DNA from 3 places in the Sinorhizobium sp. M4_45 genome. Region 1 is predicted to be linked to each of the others. Evidence: predicted binding sites of a transcription regulator. Region 1 holds the regulator's gene; each other region holds the start of a gene.
What was found. Region 1 encodes LexA, which represses DNA repair genes until DNA is damaged. Its sites were predicted from a motif close to TGTTCNNNNTGTGTTCNG; they were not measured.
Positions count from the first base shown of each region.

Region 2: a site for LexA is predicted at 2,203-2,220, ahead of CN933_RS14745 (DNA recombination protein RmuC). Genes of this name have one in related genera too.
Region 3: a site for LexA is predicted at 2,901-2,918, ahead of CN933_RS01980 (ribonuclease T2). Genes of this name have one in related genera too.

Region 1 covers NZ_NWVE01000001.1:1,089,157-1,094,748, forward strand. Annotated here, with positions in the region: gene CN933_RS05555 (membrane protein) at 1-53, shown strand, start outside; gene CN933_RS05560 (hypothetical protein) at 102-449, opposite strand; gene CN933_RS05565 (calcium-binding protein) at 846-1,925, shown strand; tRNA gene CN933_RS05570 (tRNA-Cys) at 1,973-2,046, opposite strand; gene lexA (transcriptional repressor LexA) at 2,266-2,982, opposite strand; gene CN933_RS05580 (hypothetical protein) at 3,205-3,369, opposite strand; tRNA gene CN933_RS05585 (tRNA-Ala) at 3,562-3,637, opposite strand; tRNA gene CN933_RS05590 (tRNA-Ser) at 3,906-3,995, opposite strand; gene CN933_RS05595 (hypothetical protein) at 4,190-4,402, opposite strand; gene CN933_RS05600 (septal ring lytic transglycosylase RlpA family protein) at 4,854-5,592, shown strand, end outside.
Region 2 covers NZ_NWVE01000004.1:347,902-353,493, forward strand. Annotated here, with positions in the region: gene CN933_RS14740 (ribokinase) at 1-861, opposite strand, end outside; gene CN933_RS14745 (DNA recombination protein RmuC) at 965-2,170, opposite strand; gene def (peptide deformylase) at 2,319-2,843, shown strand; gene fmt (methionyl-tRNA formyltransferase) at 2,959-3,894, shown strand; gene truA (tRNA pseudouridine(38-40) synthase TruA) at 3,894-4,637, shown strand; gene CN933_RS14765 (hypothetical protein) at 4,724-5,320, opposite strand; gene dapE (succinyl-diaminopimelate desuccinylase) at 5,307-5,592, opposite strand, start outside.
Region 3 covers NZ_NWVE01000001.1:410,196-415,787, forward strand. Annotated here, with positions in the region: gene CN933_RS01965 (thiamine pyrophosphate-binding protein) at 1-817, opposite strand, end outside; gene CN933_RS01970 (DMT family transporter) at 853-1,806, opposite strand; gene CN933_RS01975 (alpha/beta fold hydrolase) at 1,803-2,747, opposite strand; gene CN933_RS01980 (ribonuclease T2) at 2,937-3,704, shown strand; gene ettA (energy-dependent translational throttle protein EttA) at 3,833-5,482, shown strand.

The sequences.
Region 1 (5,592 bases):
CCGTATGGTGGGCCCGATGGCGCAGCAAGCCGAACTCGTCCGGCAGATCCTGAGAGGTGGGCCTCGCGAAGAGTTCCGCCAGCATCCGGATGCAGCGCATTTCAGTCGGCGGAATTGCGCGGCTTTCGACGTCGTTTGGGCAGGAGGGCGACAATGACGCAGGCGAGGACCAAAGCGACCGGCCAGAAATCGGTGGCCTGGTCCCAACTCCACCTCCACATTTCATAGCCCTCCAGGTGAGGCGGCGGCAGCTTTGCGCTGATCTCGAAATCACGTTTCTCGCGGCCGTGGAAGTGTCCGATGGCGAAGGCGAGGCCGATGATCAGCGCCAGCCTTCTCGGCGCAATCGCCATGAACAGGAGGGCGACGACTGCTGCAATACAGAAGCCCTCGACCACATGCCCGAGCCAGTCGAAGTGGCGCTGAATGTAGCCCCAAGGAATATCCATCACGTCGCGCTTCGAGTGCCGCCTCCCGATGAGGCCGGCCGAGGGACCGCTATATCACAACCGCCGATCACGAGACCACACGATCCTCGAGGTTTCGCCCTTCGCGGACGTCTTCGGGAGCGTGGGCGAGCTCGTCCTTCTTCCAGTATCCGGGCGCTGAGTGTGGTCGCAAAGTACAACTTGTAGTTAATCCAAAGTGGTCAATAGACAGGAACATCACGTTCGGCAACATTGGAGCGCTTTCAGGAAAAGGGTGTAACGGTCTTCCGTAGGAAGTCCGTATTTTCATAGCGTTAGCTCGTCACTCCGACGGGGCCCGACGAAGTCGGCGCCGCGAAGGCCGTCCGGGTTTCCCAAGACGAGCATCGCTTACTGTACAGCACTGTGGAGAGAAAAATGGCGCATCTGATCGGTGGCATCGCCCCTTGGCTCGGGCTGGACAACCACATCTTCGGAACGAACGATCCGGACATTATCTTCGGAGACCCGTTCACGACCGGCAATAGCCTGGGAGTCTCCGAAATCGGCGGCTTCCTGTCTTCGGGGCAGGGTGGCCGCGACAGCCTTGACGGCCTTGGGGGCAACGACACGCTCTTCGGCGACGCTTGGACGATCTCCAATCAGGGGCGTGGTGGCGACGACCAGCTCGACGGCGGCGCCGGCGACGACACGCTGTACGGCGATGCCTTCCAGATCGATGCGATTGATTCCGCTATCGTCGCCGGAGGGAATGATCGTCTCTCGGGCGGCAAAGGCAACGATACACTCTATGGCGATGGCTACAATTGCCTCAGAGGACGTGGTGGAGACGACTGGCTCGACGGCGGCGCCGGAGACGATACTCTCTCGGGCGACGCTTTCTCCCTGGGCGATTTTTTCGTTGGCGGGAACGATCGACTCCAGGGCGGAGAGGGCCATGACAAGCTCTACGGCGATGGCCTCGACCAGGGCGTCGTGGAATCCGGGATTGGCGGGAACGACCACCTCTATGGTGATTCGGGCAATGACTTTCTCGTTGGAGACATTCTTTTCTCACGTGGCGGCAGTGGCGGCGACGACCTGCTCGACGGAGGCAAAGGCAATGACGTCCTGTATGGCGATGCAGAGGTCGGCGTGGACACCGCGGGTGGGAACGACCTCTTGATCGGCGGCACCGGTAACGATCAGCTCTGGGGCGATGGTCGACTGACCGCAGCCTTCGCGGTCGAGACCGGTGCCGATCAGTTCCTGTTTTCACGAAACAGTGGTCGGGATGAGATCTTCGACTTTGAATTGGACAAGGACGTCATCCAAATCGCTGGCTATGGCTACGACGACTTCGCTGATTTTTTGCCCAACATCGGCAACGATGCTGACGGGAACGCTGTCCTGCAGTTGAATGGTACCGTCGATCAGGTCACTCTGATCGGCATCCACGCCGCCGACCTCAGCGCTGCCAACTTCGTCTTTGCGGGCGCGGATTTCGCCTTCGTCTGACGGAGGTAAGATTTGTCGGCAACAAAGCTGAATAGCGGTGGATTTTTTGGAGGCCTCGCCCGGAATTGAACCGGGGTACAAGGATTTGCAGTCCTCTGCGTCACCACTCCGCCACGAGGCCTCTACGATTTGCGATTTTTCAAATCGTGGCGCGGATTTAGAATGATTGCCCGCAATCCGCAAGAGGGTACATTTGGAATAGGGTCTTTTTTATTCTGTATAAATAGGGCTTCGGTTCTGTGGAGGCGTGGCCATAGCGCCCCAAGGCGCAATGGCCCCACTTCTAACGCTTTGAAATTGCGTACTTCCGTGGGAAACACCTGCACACCTGGTCGGGAGGCTAGTGGTACCGCCGGATGAGGCCGACAAGCCTGCCTTGGATCTTGACCCGATCCGGACCGAATATCCGCGTCTCGTAAGCCGGATTGGCGGCTTCGAGCGCAATTGAGGCGCCCTTGCGACGGAAACGCTTCAGAGTTGCTTCCTCGTCGTCGATCAGGGCGACGACGATATCCCCGGGGGTGGCAGTGCTTCCGTTCCGGATGATCACCGTATCGCCATCGAGGATGCCGGCCTCGATCATCGAATCACCCTTGATCTCGAGAGCGTAGTGCTCGCCGCTGCCGATCATTTCGACCGGTACGGAAATATCGTGCATGTTGTTCTGGATTGCGGAAATCGGCACGCCGGCGGCAATGCGGCCCATGACCGGAACAGCGACCGACGCGATCTCGGCCGGGGGCGCCGGTTTCGGTGCGGGGGGCGGGGCCGCAGGCTTGCCCAGACTGCCTTCGATCACGCTCGGCGAAAAGCCGCGGCGGACCTGCGAAACACCGGCATAGGCCTCCGGCAGCTTGATGACTTCGAGGGCTCGAGCGCGATTCGGTAGCCGGCGAATGAACCCGCGCTCTTCGAGTGCGGTGATCAGACGATGGATGCCCGATTTGGAGGCAAGGTCGAGGGCATCTTTCATCTCGTCGAAGGACGGCGGAACCCCGGATTCCTTCATTCGTTCATGAATGAACAGAAGCAATTCCTGTTGCTTGCGGGTCAGCATGGCGTCACTCCAGAATCGCGAAACAAATCAAGAACAGAACCTATCTGTTCCATATGTGTTCCGCAAGTGCCTAAAATTCCGTGAATACCGCTTGCTGCTGAATGCCTGCCCGCTTCCGATCCGGCGTGTCGTTGGCGATCGCTCGGAATGTCGGGGCAGGGGGCGATACGCTCTCGCATGTTTGGCTTACAGCGGCCGCCCCAGTCGCTCGCCTATGCCATGCTAATAGGCAAGCCGCAGTCCGCCCGGCGTAAGAACGTCGAATTCAGGCTCGGGATAGGGCCCGTACCACTGGGTATAGGTCGTGTTGGTCGAGCCTGTGCTGGCGCACCCCGAAAGGGCGAAGAGGGAAAAAATTACGGCTGCCACCAAAGATTTAACAGGCATGTTTTTCTCCACTCGCGGGAGTTGCCCAGACCTCGAACGGGTCAGACTAAAACTTTCTCTCAAATCAGCTTTTTTGGCAAGCGCGCCGAGCCGCGGCATCGCCCGGGCTCTGGCAACCTGACGTCCGGCATCGGTGGAAGTTACCTCAGGTAAGACCTGTCACCTAGGTGTCCGGGTTGGACAAGAGGGGAATGGTGGAGTCGAAGGGAGTCGAACCCTCGACCTCCGCAGTGCGATTGCGGCGCTCTCCCAACTGAGCTACGACCCCACTGGTCACTCGTTGTATAAGATTTTTCGGCCCCGCGCGCCAGTGCATTCCGTCTTCCGGCTTCACCCTTGCTGCCCGGTAGGGCACGCTGCAATTCATCCACCCGAATATCGCCCCTTCGCGATGGAGTCCCAAAGCAGCTTCTTCCGCTCCGGCAGGTGACGCAAAGCGTCGGAAGGGCAGGGCAGCCACGAGCCTTGCGGGTGGGGAAGACGGCCATCAGTGACGAGAAGCTGGGAATTCCGGCGTGCCCGGATCAATTCTGAAATGGCGGAAGAGGTGGGATTCGAACCCACGGTGCGCTTTCACGCACGCCGGTTTTCAAGACCGGTGCCTTAAACCGCTCGGCCACTCTTCCGGGTGATTGCGGAGCTTCGTGAAATTCGTTTCCGAGTTCTCGATTGACCGGCGATCGCTACCGGGTTTGCTGCCCATTCACCAACGGCTGGCTTTTTAGCAGCTTTGATCACAGCGTCAACTTGCTCTGGAGCATTTGCTTGCATTCGAGGCGTGCCGCGCCGCATACGCCCGTGGCACGGTTGTGGGCTATCGTCACGGGCGGAGTCCGCTGTCCGGCGCCGCAGGCGGACTTTCGTCGCCTGCCCGGGCGACGTAGGCCGCGACGTCCCGGCTTCTGCCGTCCAGGAGCGCCGCTCCGGCAAGCAGATAAACGGCAATCGCCAACATCGACAGGAGCATTATGCCTAAGGGCAGGCCGGTTGCCGCCCGTCGCTCCGGCGGCCCATAATCGTATCTGTCGTCCATTGCGATATCCTCTCGGACGTTGGGCCGGAGCACGGGGCAGCACGCCAACCGGGGACGGAGCCTCAGAGTTGCACCGACGGGAAGCTTCGGCCAGCTCTGAGGCCGCCGCACCCCGCGGCCGACGAGCCGCGTGGGTGCTTATTGCGATATGTGTCGGCAGGGGAACCCGGCAACGGGTTTCGGACCTTTGGCGCGCTCTATCGGACTATGGTCCAGCGGCTCATTTACGTTCCGTAAACCATAGCGAGCGTTTTTTAGCGTCCGTTCGTCCTCCGGTTCGCAATTTCGCCTTGTTGTTGTCATGATTGTTCGGCTGTTCCGTTTCGGGACGGCGAAGTTCTCGCGGGGGAACTACTGCACGATTGCGACGATCGTTGCGCGTTCGGTCGGATGCGTGAGCGCTGCAGGAGCGGATTTCGGGTGCGGCTTTGCGAATGATCTTGTGGGACAGATGACATCCAATAACGGTGCGGCATATCTTGTGAGGGGGCTCCGTCTCGCAGCGGTTCCGTTGCTTTGCGCGGTGCTTGCGGCCTGCGGATCGACGACGTCGAGCGTCAAGAAGACCAAGTCGCGGAGCAAGGAATACTTCGCCGAGTCCGTCTATGGCGTCAAAGCCAGCCCCAGAGTCGCTACCGGAAACAACATTCCCAAGGGCGGTGGCCGCTACCAGGTAGGCAAACCCTATCAGGTCAAAGGCAAGTGGTATCAGCCGAAGGAGGATTTCGGCTACAACAAGAGCGGGATGGCCTCCTGGTACGGGTCTGCCTTCCATGGCCGGCTGACGGCCAATGGCGAGGTCTATGACAAGCATCACCTTTCGGCCGCTCACCCGACGTTTCCGCTGCCGAGCTATGCGCGCGTGACCAACCTGGAGAACGGCACGTCCGTCATCGTGCGTGTCAATGATCGCGGCCCCTATGAATACGGCCGGATCATCGACGTCTCTTCGAAAACCGCCGACCTGCTGGACATCAAGCGCAAGGGAAGCGCCAATGTTCGCGTTCAATATGTCGGTCGTGCGCCGCTCGAAGGCAATGACATGCCCTACCTCATGGCTTCGTACGTCAGGAAGGGCGACCGTGGCCCGAGCGTTATGCCGGAAGGGCAGATCGCCTCAGGCGTTATGGTGGCTTCCAACGAGCCGCTGCGCGACATGGTTCCGAATCTCCGCGCCGTTCCGGTTCCGA
Region 2 (5,592 bases), on a different contig from region 1:
GGGCTGCGCGCCGGGCTTGAGGCAGGCCAGCGATCCCGCAACGGCGGCGCGGCGGAGCGCTTCTGAAAATGCGAGGCCGGCGTCGAGGCCGGCGGCGAGATAGCCGCAGAAGGTATCTCCGGCACCGACCGTATCGACGGGCTCGATCGTGAGCCCCTTCGCGCGATGGAGTTCGCCTTCGTGAATCGCCACCACGCCCTCAGCGCCAAGCGTTACGATCACGGTCTGGCGGGTCTCGGCGTGCAGCCCCTTCATAGCCTCTTCCCGCTCGGCGCCGGCGATGCCCGCTTTGCCGGCGAGCAGCTCGAACTCGGTCTCGTTGGCAATGACGATATCGGCCATGCGGCCGAGGCGCGCCGCATCCGGCGTCAGCGGCGCGATGTTGATGATCGATCGGACGCCGCGCCGTTTTGCTTCGGAGAGTGCCTTTTCCACCGAGGCAGCTGGAATTTCGAGCTGGAGCATCAGCGTGTCGGCAGCAGACATTCTTGCAACAGCGTTCACGGCGTCGTCCTCGCTCACGCGTGCGTTGGCGCTGGCGACCACAACGATGACGTTTTCGCCGTCGCCGCCGACGATGATGTGTGCCGTGCCGGTCGGCTCGCCGACGGTCTTCGTCAGATCGAGATCGGTGCCGGCCTCCTTGAGCAGCGCCAGCGCGCCCTCGGCGAAGGCGTCGGAGCCGACGGCACCTGCCATGCGCACCGAGGCGCCGGCGCGGCGCGCCGCGAGCGCCTGGTTTGCGCCCTTGCCACCCGCCGCAGTGGAAAAGTCCATTCCGGCAACAGTTTCGCCGGGCTTCGGAAGGCGTGCGGTGGTGGCGATCAGATCCATGTTGATGGATCCAAAAACAGTGATCATGTGGAGGCGTCCCGTCGGCTTCTTTGTTTTTCGCCTGTCGTCATTCCAAACCGCTGCACGGTTTCGCGCGACACACGCATTTGCCGGAGAGTGCCCGACGCCGTCAGTCCTCGTCAACCACTCTCAGCTTCAATTGCCCCATGCGCCCGTCCATCGGGCGCCCGCTGCCGTCGCCCGGCTTTTCGCCCTGTCTCGGATCGCCCTCGGCCTGCAGCTCGAGCGCCTCGATCTTGGCGCCCCGACGGGTCAGCTTGTCCGAGGAGATCAGGATGTCCTCGACATCCTTCTGCGTCATGGCGAAATGGCCCTGGAGCTTGCGTACGCGCTCATCGAGACGCGAGAGGTCTTCCATCAGCCGTACGACTTCGCCCTGTATCAGGTGGGCCTGCTCCCGCATGCGGGCGTCTTTCAGGATCGCCTGGATGACCTGGATCGAGAGGAGCAGGAGCGACGGAGAGACGATGACGATCCGCTGGCGGTGCGCCTTCTGGACGATCGCCTCGAAATGCTCATGGATTTCGGCGAAGATCGATTCGGAGGGAACGAAGAGGAAGGCCGTATCCTGGGTCTCGCCCGGCAGGAGATATTTGCCGGAGATATCGCGGATATGCACCTCCATGTCGCGGCGGAAGGCCTGCGCGGCCTGTTGCCGCCGTTCGGCGCTCGCCGCGTCCCTCATGGAATTCCAGGCCTCGAGCGGAAACTTCGCGTCGATGACCAGTGGCGGCTGGCCGTTCGGCATGCGGATGGTGCAGTCCGGCCGCGCGCCGTTGGAAAGCGTCGCCTGGAAGGCGAAGGCGCCCATCGGCAGGCCGTCCGCGACGATCGCCTCCATGCGCGACTGTCCGAAGGCGCCGCGCGTCTGCTTGTTGGCGAGGATGCTCTGCAGCCCGGCCATATCCTTGGCGAGCGACTGGATGTTGTTCTGCGCGTTGTCGATCACCGCGAGCCGCTCCTGGAGCCGCCGCAGATTTTCGTGCGTCGCCTTCGTCTGCTCGCTGATCGAGGCGCCGATGCGATGCGTCATCCCGTCGATGCGCTGGCTGAGCGACTGGTTCAGTTCCGCCTGCCGGGCGCCCAGCACCTCGGTCATGGCCGCGATCCGTCCCTGCATCTCCGTCTGCGCCGCGATGAGCGCCGACATTTGCTCTTCGCGGTCGATCGCGCGAGCCGAACGGGCGCGCCGCACCATAATGGCCGAGAACAGCACCACGAGAAGGGCGGCGGCTGTGACGAGGAGGCCGGCCGTGACGGGCAGGGCGCCGATGAGGAACAGCGGCCGATCGAAGGAAAAGGGGATGGGCTCCATGGCCGCAGACTAACAGATTCGCGTGCGAAAACCAGATCAAAACGAGAACATACATTTTCGCGGCCGGTCGTTCCCCTTTGGAGCGCCACGGGTTTCGCAATGGCAATTTTCTTGCGCGTCGAGGGAAAGATCGGCTATGGGGATCGACATGACGATCAAGCCGCTCATCATTCTTCCCGATCCGGTTCTGCGCCAGGTGTCGACACCGGTGGAGACCATTGACGCCGACATTCGCCGGCTCGCCGACGATATGCTGGAAACCATGTACGACGCGCCGGGCATCGGTCTCGCCGCGATACAGATCGGCGTGCCGAAGCGCCTCCTGGTTCTGGATGTGACGAAGGAGGGAGAGGAGAAACAGCCGCTCGTCTTCATCAATCCGAAGGTCGTCCGCTCGTCCGAGGAGCGTTCGGTCTATGAGGAAGGCTGCCTTTCGATCCCCGACTATTACGCCGAGGTCGAGCGACCCGCCGCGATCACGGTCGAGTATGTCGATCGCGAGGGCAAGGAACAGGCGGTCGAGGCCGAGGGCCTGCTCGCCACCTGCCTGCAGCACGAGATCGACCATCTGAACGGCGTCCTGTTCATCGATTACATCTCCAAGCTCAAGCGAGATATGGTGATTCGCAGGTTCACCAAGGCGGCCAAGACGCGCGGCGCAAAGGCGATCTGATCCGTTCATGTCTTAGGTCGACCCGGCCCGAAACATCGTGATCTAGCGTCGCGGCCGCATTCAACCTGGAGCCGCCGCCCGCTCACGGGCAATCGAAAGAGACGGAGGCCGCCACTTGCCGCTTCGCATCATCTTCATGGGCACGCCGGAATTTTCCGTACCGACGCTCCTGGCGCTCGCCGGGGCGGGTCACGAGATCGCCGCCGTCTATACGCAGCCGCCGCGGCCGGCCGGCCGGCGCGGCCTCGACCTCAAGAAATCCTCCGTGCATCAGGCTGCCGAGCACCTCGGCATTCCGGTGTTGACGCCCGTCAACTTCAAGGACGCCGCGGACCGTCAGACCTTCCGGGATTTCGGTGCGGACGTGGCGGTCGTCGTCGCCTACGGGCTGCTGCTGCCGGAGGAAATACTCTCCGGGACCCGCTACGGCTGCTATAACGGCCATGCCTCGCTCCTGCCGCGCTGGCGGGGGGCGGCGCCGATCCAGAGGGCGATCATGGCCGGCGACCGTGAGACCGGTATGATGGTGATGAAAATGGACAAGGGGCTCGATACCGGTCCCGTGGCTCTCGCGCAGTCGGTTCCGATCGACCAGACGATGACGGCCGGCGAATTGCACGACCGGCTGATGCAGGTCGGAGCGGTGCTGATGACGGAGGCCATGGCCAGGCTCGAGGCCGGCGAGCTTCCGCTCACGCCGCAGGCGCAAGAGGGCGTCGCCTATGCCGCCAAGATTTCGAAGGAAGAGACCCGGATCGATTTTTCCCGGCCGGCGACCGAGGTGCACAACCATATCCGCGGCCTCTCGCCTTTTCCCGGCGCCTGGTTCGAACTCGACATTGCCGGCCGCCAGGAACGCGTCAAGGTGCTTGGCTCCGAAATGTCGGAAGGGAAAGGTGCTGCCGGAGAAGTGCTTGACAGTACTCTCAGCATCGCCTGCGGAGAAGGCGCGGTGCGGCTGACGAGATTGCAGCGTGCGGGCGGCAAGGCGCTCGCCTCGGCCGATTTCCTGCGCGGCACGCCCATCGCTGCCGGCGCGAGGATCGCCTGATGCCCCGCTATCGCCTGACCGTCGAATATGACGGTTCCGATTATGTCGGCTGGCAGAGGCAGGACAACGGTCCCTCGATCCAGGGCGCCATCGAGAAGGCGGTCCTGTCGCTCACCCGCGAGACGGTCTCGATCCGCGGCGCCGGGCGCACCGATTCCGGCGTTCATGCCAGGGGGCAGGTGGCGCATCTCGATCTCACGCGCGAGTGGAAGTCGTACACGCTGCAAAACGCCCTCAACGCGCATCTGGCGCTCGCCGGCGAGCGGGTCTCGATCCTCGATGTCGCGGAAGCCCCCGGCGATTTCGATGCGCGTTTCTCTGCAATCCGCCGGCATTATCTCTATCGGATCGTTTCCCGCCGGTCGCCACTGGCGCTGGAGGCGCGGCGCGCCTGGTGGGTGCCGAAGCCGCTGGATCACGACGCCATGCACGAGGCGGCGCAGCGCCTCGTCGGCCATCACGATTTCACCACCTTCCGCTCGGCCCACTGTCAGGCGACGAGCCCCTTGCGCACGCTCGACCGGCTGGACGTGACCCGTGCGGGCGAGCTCATCGAAATCCGCGCCACGGCACAAAGCTTTCTCCACAACCAGATCCGTTCCTTCGCGGGCTCCCTGAAGCTCGTGGGCGAGGGCAAGTGGACGCCGGATGACCTGCAGACCGCACTCGAAGCACGCGACCGCAAGGCGTGCGGCCCGGTCGCCCCGCCCGACGGGCTTTATTTCATGCGGGTGGATTACTAAGCTGGAAACAGCAGCCGCTCATCCGGCCTGCCGGCCACCTTCTCCACATCATCTGGCGGATGCGGGGCTTTCACGAACGCCGCCGCTCAACCCGGCATCAAGCCGAGCAGGCGCTGCAGGAACTGCATGATCATCAGCGGTGACAGCAGAAAGATCGCGGCAAGGGCGGCGGCGAGCAGGTTCTGCTTGGCGGTAACGGTCCGCAAGAGGCGGAAGAGCAGCGCCGAGCTGGCGACGAGCAGCAGAAGCCACAACAGGGCTGCCATACCGGCGCTGCCGGGTATGACCAGCAGCAACGCGGCCGGAACCGCCATGGCATAGGTCAACGGGACCTGGAGCCAATTGGTCGTGACGATTACCGGCACCACCAGGACGGAAAAGCCGAGCGGGCGCGAGAGGACGGCAATCAGCACGATCGGCAGCAGCCAGCTCACCAGGTCGACGGCGAGAAGCTTCCCGAAGAAGCCGATGCCGACTGTCGTGCCGGTCGGCATCACCGAGAGATAATAGAGCCGCCATGAGGCCCAGCCGACGGCCAGCGCCGGCAGCGTCCAGAGGATCGCCGTGAAGGAGCGCCACAACCCGCTCTCGCTGATGTCCAGCCAGCGATAGCCTTCGTGGTTGCCCTGGATCAGCAGCCACAGCCCCTTGATATAGACAAGGACTTCCTCAAGCAGCGGCATGGCCGAACCAGCGGGCGATGAAGGTTTCGTAGATCCCGGTCAGGGTTTCGAGATCGGCAAGGGCGACGCGTTCGTCGACCATGTGCATGGTCTTGCCGACGAGGCCGAATTCGACGACCGGGCAATAGTCCTTGATGAAACGCGCGTCCGATGTGCCGCCGGTGGTCGACAGCTGCGGCTGCCGCCCGGTGACGGCCTCCACGGCACCTGAAAGCGAATCGATGAGCGCGTTGTTGCGCGTCAGGAAGACATGGCTCGGACGCTCGTTCCAG
Region 3 (5,592 bases), 680 kb from region 1:
GCCCGCCGACGAGGAGGACGAGGTCGGCATCCCGGATTTCGCCTGCCAGCGACGGGTTGATGCCGATGCCGACATCGCCCGCATAGTTTGGATGCAGGTGGTCGAAAAGCATCTGGCGGCGGAAGGAGCAGCCGACAGGCAGCTGCCAACGCTCGGCGAAGCTCTGGAATCCGGCTACGGCCTCGGCGGACCAGCGAGTACCGCCGAGAATGGCGATCGGCCTTTTCGCGGTGGAGAGAAGCTCTGCAAGCTGAGAGATCTGGCCTGGGCCGGGGTGGCTTTCCACCGGCCGGTAAGCGCGTGCGGCCGGTGCTTCGGCGCTCTGTGTCAGCATGTCTTCCGGCAAGGTCAGGACCACGGGGCCGGGACGGCCGGACGTCGCGACGGCGAAGGCACGCGTCACGAATTCCGGGATGCGCGCCGGATCGTCGATTTCGCCGACCCATTTTGCGACTTCGGTAAAGGCCCGGCGATACTCGATTTCCTGAAAAGCCTCCCGCTCGCGGGCGTCGCGCTGTACCTGGCCGATGAAGAGGATCATCGGAACCGAGTCCTGCCGGGCCACGTGGAGTCCGGCGGAGGCATTGGTCGCGCCGGGGCCGCGGGTGACCATGCAGATGCCGGGCTCGCCCGTCAGCCGGCCCCAGGCATCCGCCATCATTGCGGCCCCGCCCTCCTGCCGGCAAACGACGACCTCGATGTCGGCGTCATAAAGCGCATCGAGCACCGCCAGATAGCTTTCTCCCGGTACGCAAGAGATGCGCTTCACCCCGTTTGCGGCAAGCGCCTCCACCACCAGTTGTCCGCCCGTTTCCATGTGCACCTCCCAAATGCTGTCCTGTTTCGCCGCTGTCAGATCGCCGGCGACACCGGCGCGATACCCGCCGTCTTCTGCACCTGTCGCTCGCGCCAGATGATATAAAGTCCTGAGCCGATGATGATCGCGATCCCCAGCCATTTCAGCGCGTCCGGCAGATCGCCGAAGACGAGCCAGCCGAAAATCGTCGCCGAGACGATCTCGAGATATTGCAGCGGCGCGAGCACCGAGGCCGGCGCCGCCCGATAGGCATAGACGCCGAGCACGCCGGAGATCGTCGCGGTGACGCCGACTCCCAACAGAAAGTACCAGGCGCGCCCGTCCGGCCAGACCGGATCGAAGACGCTCGATCCGCTGCCCTCGCCGAACCAGAGCAGCGCGAGACAGAAGAGGCCTCCCCAGATGCCGGCATGGAACTGCATCGACCAGGGATCCTCGTTCTGCGCGACCATGCGCGTCACGAGCAGGAAAACGGCGAGACCGAAGGCGGCGACGATCGGCAGAAGCGCGACCCAACCAACTTCCTGCATGCTCGGCTGGATGACGAGCAGCGAACCGAGGAAGCCGACAGCGCAGGCGGTGTAACGGCGCCAGCCGATCGTCTCCTTGAGGAAAATGCTGCCGAGAATGGTGAGGATGATCGGTTCCACGAAGAAGATGGCGATGGCATCGGCCACCTCCATGACCTTCAGCGTGGTGATGAAGGAAAGCATGGTCACCACCAAAAGGCCGCCGCGCAGCGCATGCAGCGCACTCTTGCGCCAGGTGAGATCAAACAGCGTGCCGCGCAGAAGGACGATCGGCAGGATGAAGACGATCTGCAGCAGGAAGCGGGCCGCCGTGATCTCGGCCGAGGGAACCGTCGCTATGGCGAGCTTCGAGAAGATGTCGATCAGCGGCGACAGCAACACCGAAAGGACCATCAGCGTCAGGCCGTAGGAGATCCGGTTGTGGTCGATTGCCGCCTTGGAAAGGGAGAGCTCGCTCATGGACGGTGCCGCTTTCCCCCGACTGCCTTCAGGCACCAGGCGGCGAACTCCGTCATCGCTTTTTCCCGTCCAATCTCGTTCAGCGTTTCGTGGCGCATGCCCTCGTGAATTACGATCGTGACATCCGTCATGCCCCGCGCTTTCATGCGGTTGCCCAGCCAGCGAACGGCCTCTCCGTTGAGGGTGGAAGGATCGGCGCTGCCGCCGGCGAGGTGAACCGGCAGGCTGGAGGGCAGCCGCGACAGCCGGTCGGAGCGGGCGCCGGCAAAGGCGAAGGCGAATACGTCGAGCCACAGCGATACGGTCGGGTCGAAACCACAGAGCGGATCTTCGAGATATTTGGCAACCTCGCTCTTATCGCGCGAGAGCCAATCGAAATCGGTCTGCCGGTCGGCGATGCTGGTGCTCCAGGCACCGAAGGTGAGTTTCGTCACGAGCGGACTTGGCACGTCCGAACCCTTCAGCATCTTCTCGATCGCCAGCAGCAACTGGCCGCCGCGCCCGGCAAGGCCGGGCCGGAAATTGGAGTTCCACACAGCAAGCGCGTCGTAGAGTTCCGGATCGGTTTCGGCGGCGTTAAGCGCGATCAGGCCGCCCATCGAATGGCCGAACAGCACGACCGGCAGGCCGGGATGGCTGGCCGCCGCCATATCGCGGAGCGCGCGGAGATCCGCGACGACCTTGGCCGCGCCGTCCCGCTGCGCGAACATGGCGGGAGATGCATCGGGGGCACAGCTCGTGCCGTGGCCGCGGTGGTCATGGGCGTAGACGTGGAAACCTTGGCCGGCCATGGCTTCGGCAAAGCGGGCATAACGGCCGGAATGCTCGGCAAGGCCGTGGCTGATGACGAGAATGCCTTGCGGTTCGCCCGCGGCGCCGAAATGGCGCCAGCCGAGCGTCGCGCCGGTCGGGCTTCGATGCGTCCTCACCTGCCCGAACATGCCATGCGCTCTCCCCCACTTGCGGATGCCGTGCGGATATCAAATCGATTTGGGTGGGAAAGGCAACCGCAGCTTGTTGCTCGTTGCGCATGAGATCACAACGAATCCGCAGATGCGATTCAGGGTCGCAATTTTCCCGTATATGGAGTTATTTGTTCCTGTTTTGTTTCCTTTAGAGGGTTTGGGGCAATGAAGACAAGGGCGATGATGCATCTGATCAGGTTGGCGGCGCTGGCGCTGGGTTTGGCGAATGCGCCCCTCGCTGCGGCTCAGGAGAGTGAGGCGAGCGAGGGCGAAACCGGCGCGGGAAGGACGGAATATGTCCTCGCCGTGAGTTGGCAGCCGGGATTCTGCGAGACCCGGCCCGATCGCAAGGAATGCGTCGATCAGACCGCGGAGCGCTTCGACGCCACGAATTTCTCGCTTCATGGACTATGGCCGCTCAAGAAGAGCTATTGCGGCGTGGAGGCGGATCTGAAAGCGCGCGACCGCAAGGGCGATTGGCTGGAACTGCCGGAAGTCGCCATGGGGGATGAGACGGCCAAGCGCCTGCTCGTCGCCATGCCAGGCGTCAAGTCCGGTCTGGACCGGCACCAATGGCTGCGCAACGGTACCTGCCAGACGGCAAACGCCGAGGACTACTTCGCGCTGCAGCTTCGGCTTCTGGACGAGCTCAACCGGTCGGCGGTGCGTGCGCTCTTCGCCGGCGGGATCGGCAGGGAACTCGACGAAAAACAGATCAAGCAGGCCTTCGACCAGGCTTTCGGGGCGGGGGCCGGAGACCGGGTGCGCATGCGTTGCCAGTCGGTGAACGGCCGCGACGTGATTACCGGGCTGACGATCGGGCTCTCGGGCGACCTCTCGGGCAAAGCCGAGCTGGCGGATTTGATCCAGGCGGCGGGGCCGACGGAATTCAAATGCGCGAAGGGGGTCGCAGACGCTGCCGGGCGGGGCTGATCCGGACCGCAATTCGCATTGAGGAGGCGGCGGGGGAGCGTGGGGGCAAGGGCCTTTGGCGTTGCCCCGCCACCATAATTCGCCTACATAGCGGGCAAAATTCCCTTCCGATGCGGAGCATTTCCTTTATGGCACGTCAATTCATCTATCACATGGCCGGGCTGAACAAGGCCTACGGTAACAAGAAGGTCCTCGAGAACATCCATCTCTCCTTCTATCCGGAGGCGAAGATCGGCATTCTCGGCCCGAACGGGGCCGGTAAGTCGACCGTGCTCCGGATCATGGCCGGCCTTGATACCGAATATACCGGTGAGGCCTGGGTCGCCGAAGGTGCGAAGGTCGGCTATCTCGCACAGGAGCCGCAACTCGATCCTCAGAAGAACGTGCTCGATAACGTGATGGAAGGGGTGGCTGCCAAGAAGGCGATCCTCGACCGCTACAACGAGCTGATGATGAACTATTCCGACGAAACCGCGGAAGAGGGCGCCAAGCTCCAGGACGTCATCGACAGCCAGAACCTCTGGGACCTCGACAGTCAGGTGGAAATGGCGATGGAAGCGTTGCGTTGCCCTCCGGGCGATGCGGAGGTCACCAATCTCTCCGGCGGTGAGAAGCGCCGCGTGGCGCTTTGCAAGCTTCTGCTGTCGCAGCCCGAACTGCTTCTGCTCGACGAACCGACCAACCACCTCGACGCGGAAACGATCGCCTGGCTCGAAAAACACCTGCGCGAATATCCGGGCGCCGTGCTGATGGTCACGCACGATCGCTACTTCCTCGACAACGTCACAGGCTGGATTCTCGAACTCGACCGCGGACGGGGCATTCCCTATGAGGGCAACTACTCCGCCTATCTGCAGGCGAAGGCCAAGCGCATGGCGCAGGAAGGACGCGAAGAGGCTGCCCGCCAGAAGGCCATCAGCCGCGAGCAGGAGTGGATCTCTTCAAGCCCCAAGGCCCGCCAGGCGAAGTCCAAGGCTCGTATTCGCGCCTATGACGAGCTGGTCGAGGCGGCTGCGGACCGGCGTCCGGGCGATGCGCAGATCGTCATTCCCGTGGGCGAACGGCTGGGACAGGTGGTCATCGAGGCGGAGAATATTTCCAAGGGTTATGGCGACCAGCTGCTGATCGAAGGCCTGAGCTTCAAGCTGCCGCCGGGCGGCATCGTCGGCGTCATCGGCCCGAACGGCGCCGGCAAGACGACGCTCTTCCGCATGATCACCGGCCAGGAGCAGCCCGACGACGGTTCCATCCGGATCGGGGACAGCGTGCAGCTCGCCTATGTCGACCAGAGCCGCGATGCGCTCGACGCCAACAAGACGGTCTGGGAAGAAATCTCGGGCGGCAACGACATCATCAAGCTCGGCAAGCACGAGGTCAATTCGCGGGCCTATTGCTCGACCTTCAACTTCAAGGGCGGCGATCAGCAACAGAAGGTCGGCACGCTTTCGGGCGGCCAGCGCAACCGCGTTCACCTTGCCAAGATGCTGAAGTCCGGCGGCAACGTCGTCCTGCTCGACGAACCGACCAACGACCTCGACACCGAGACCCTGGCCGCACTGGAAGATGCGCTCGAAAACTTCGCGGGTTGCGCCGTTATCATCAGCCACGACCGCATGTTCCTCGACCGCCTTGCCACCCATATCCTCGCCTTCGAGGGCGACAGCCACGTCGAGTGGTTCGAAGGCAATTTCGAGGATTATGAAAAGGACAAGATCCGCCGCCTCGGCCCGGACTCGGTCAATCCGAAGCGCGTAACCTACAAGCGCCTGACGCGTTGACCGTCATAGGTTTGCGGCGGCGCATCGCTGACCGCGTTCTTTGAGCCTGCACATCCAGCGAAGGCGGCTTCTCCGGGTCGCCATCGCCGGGCTTCGCCGCGCATCCTCGG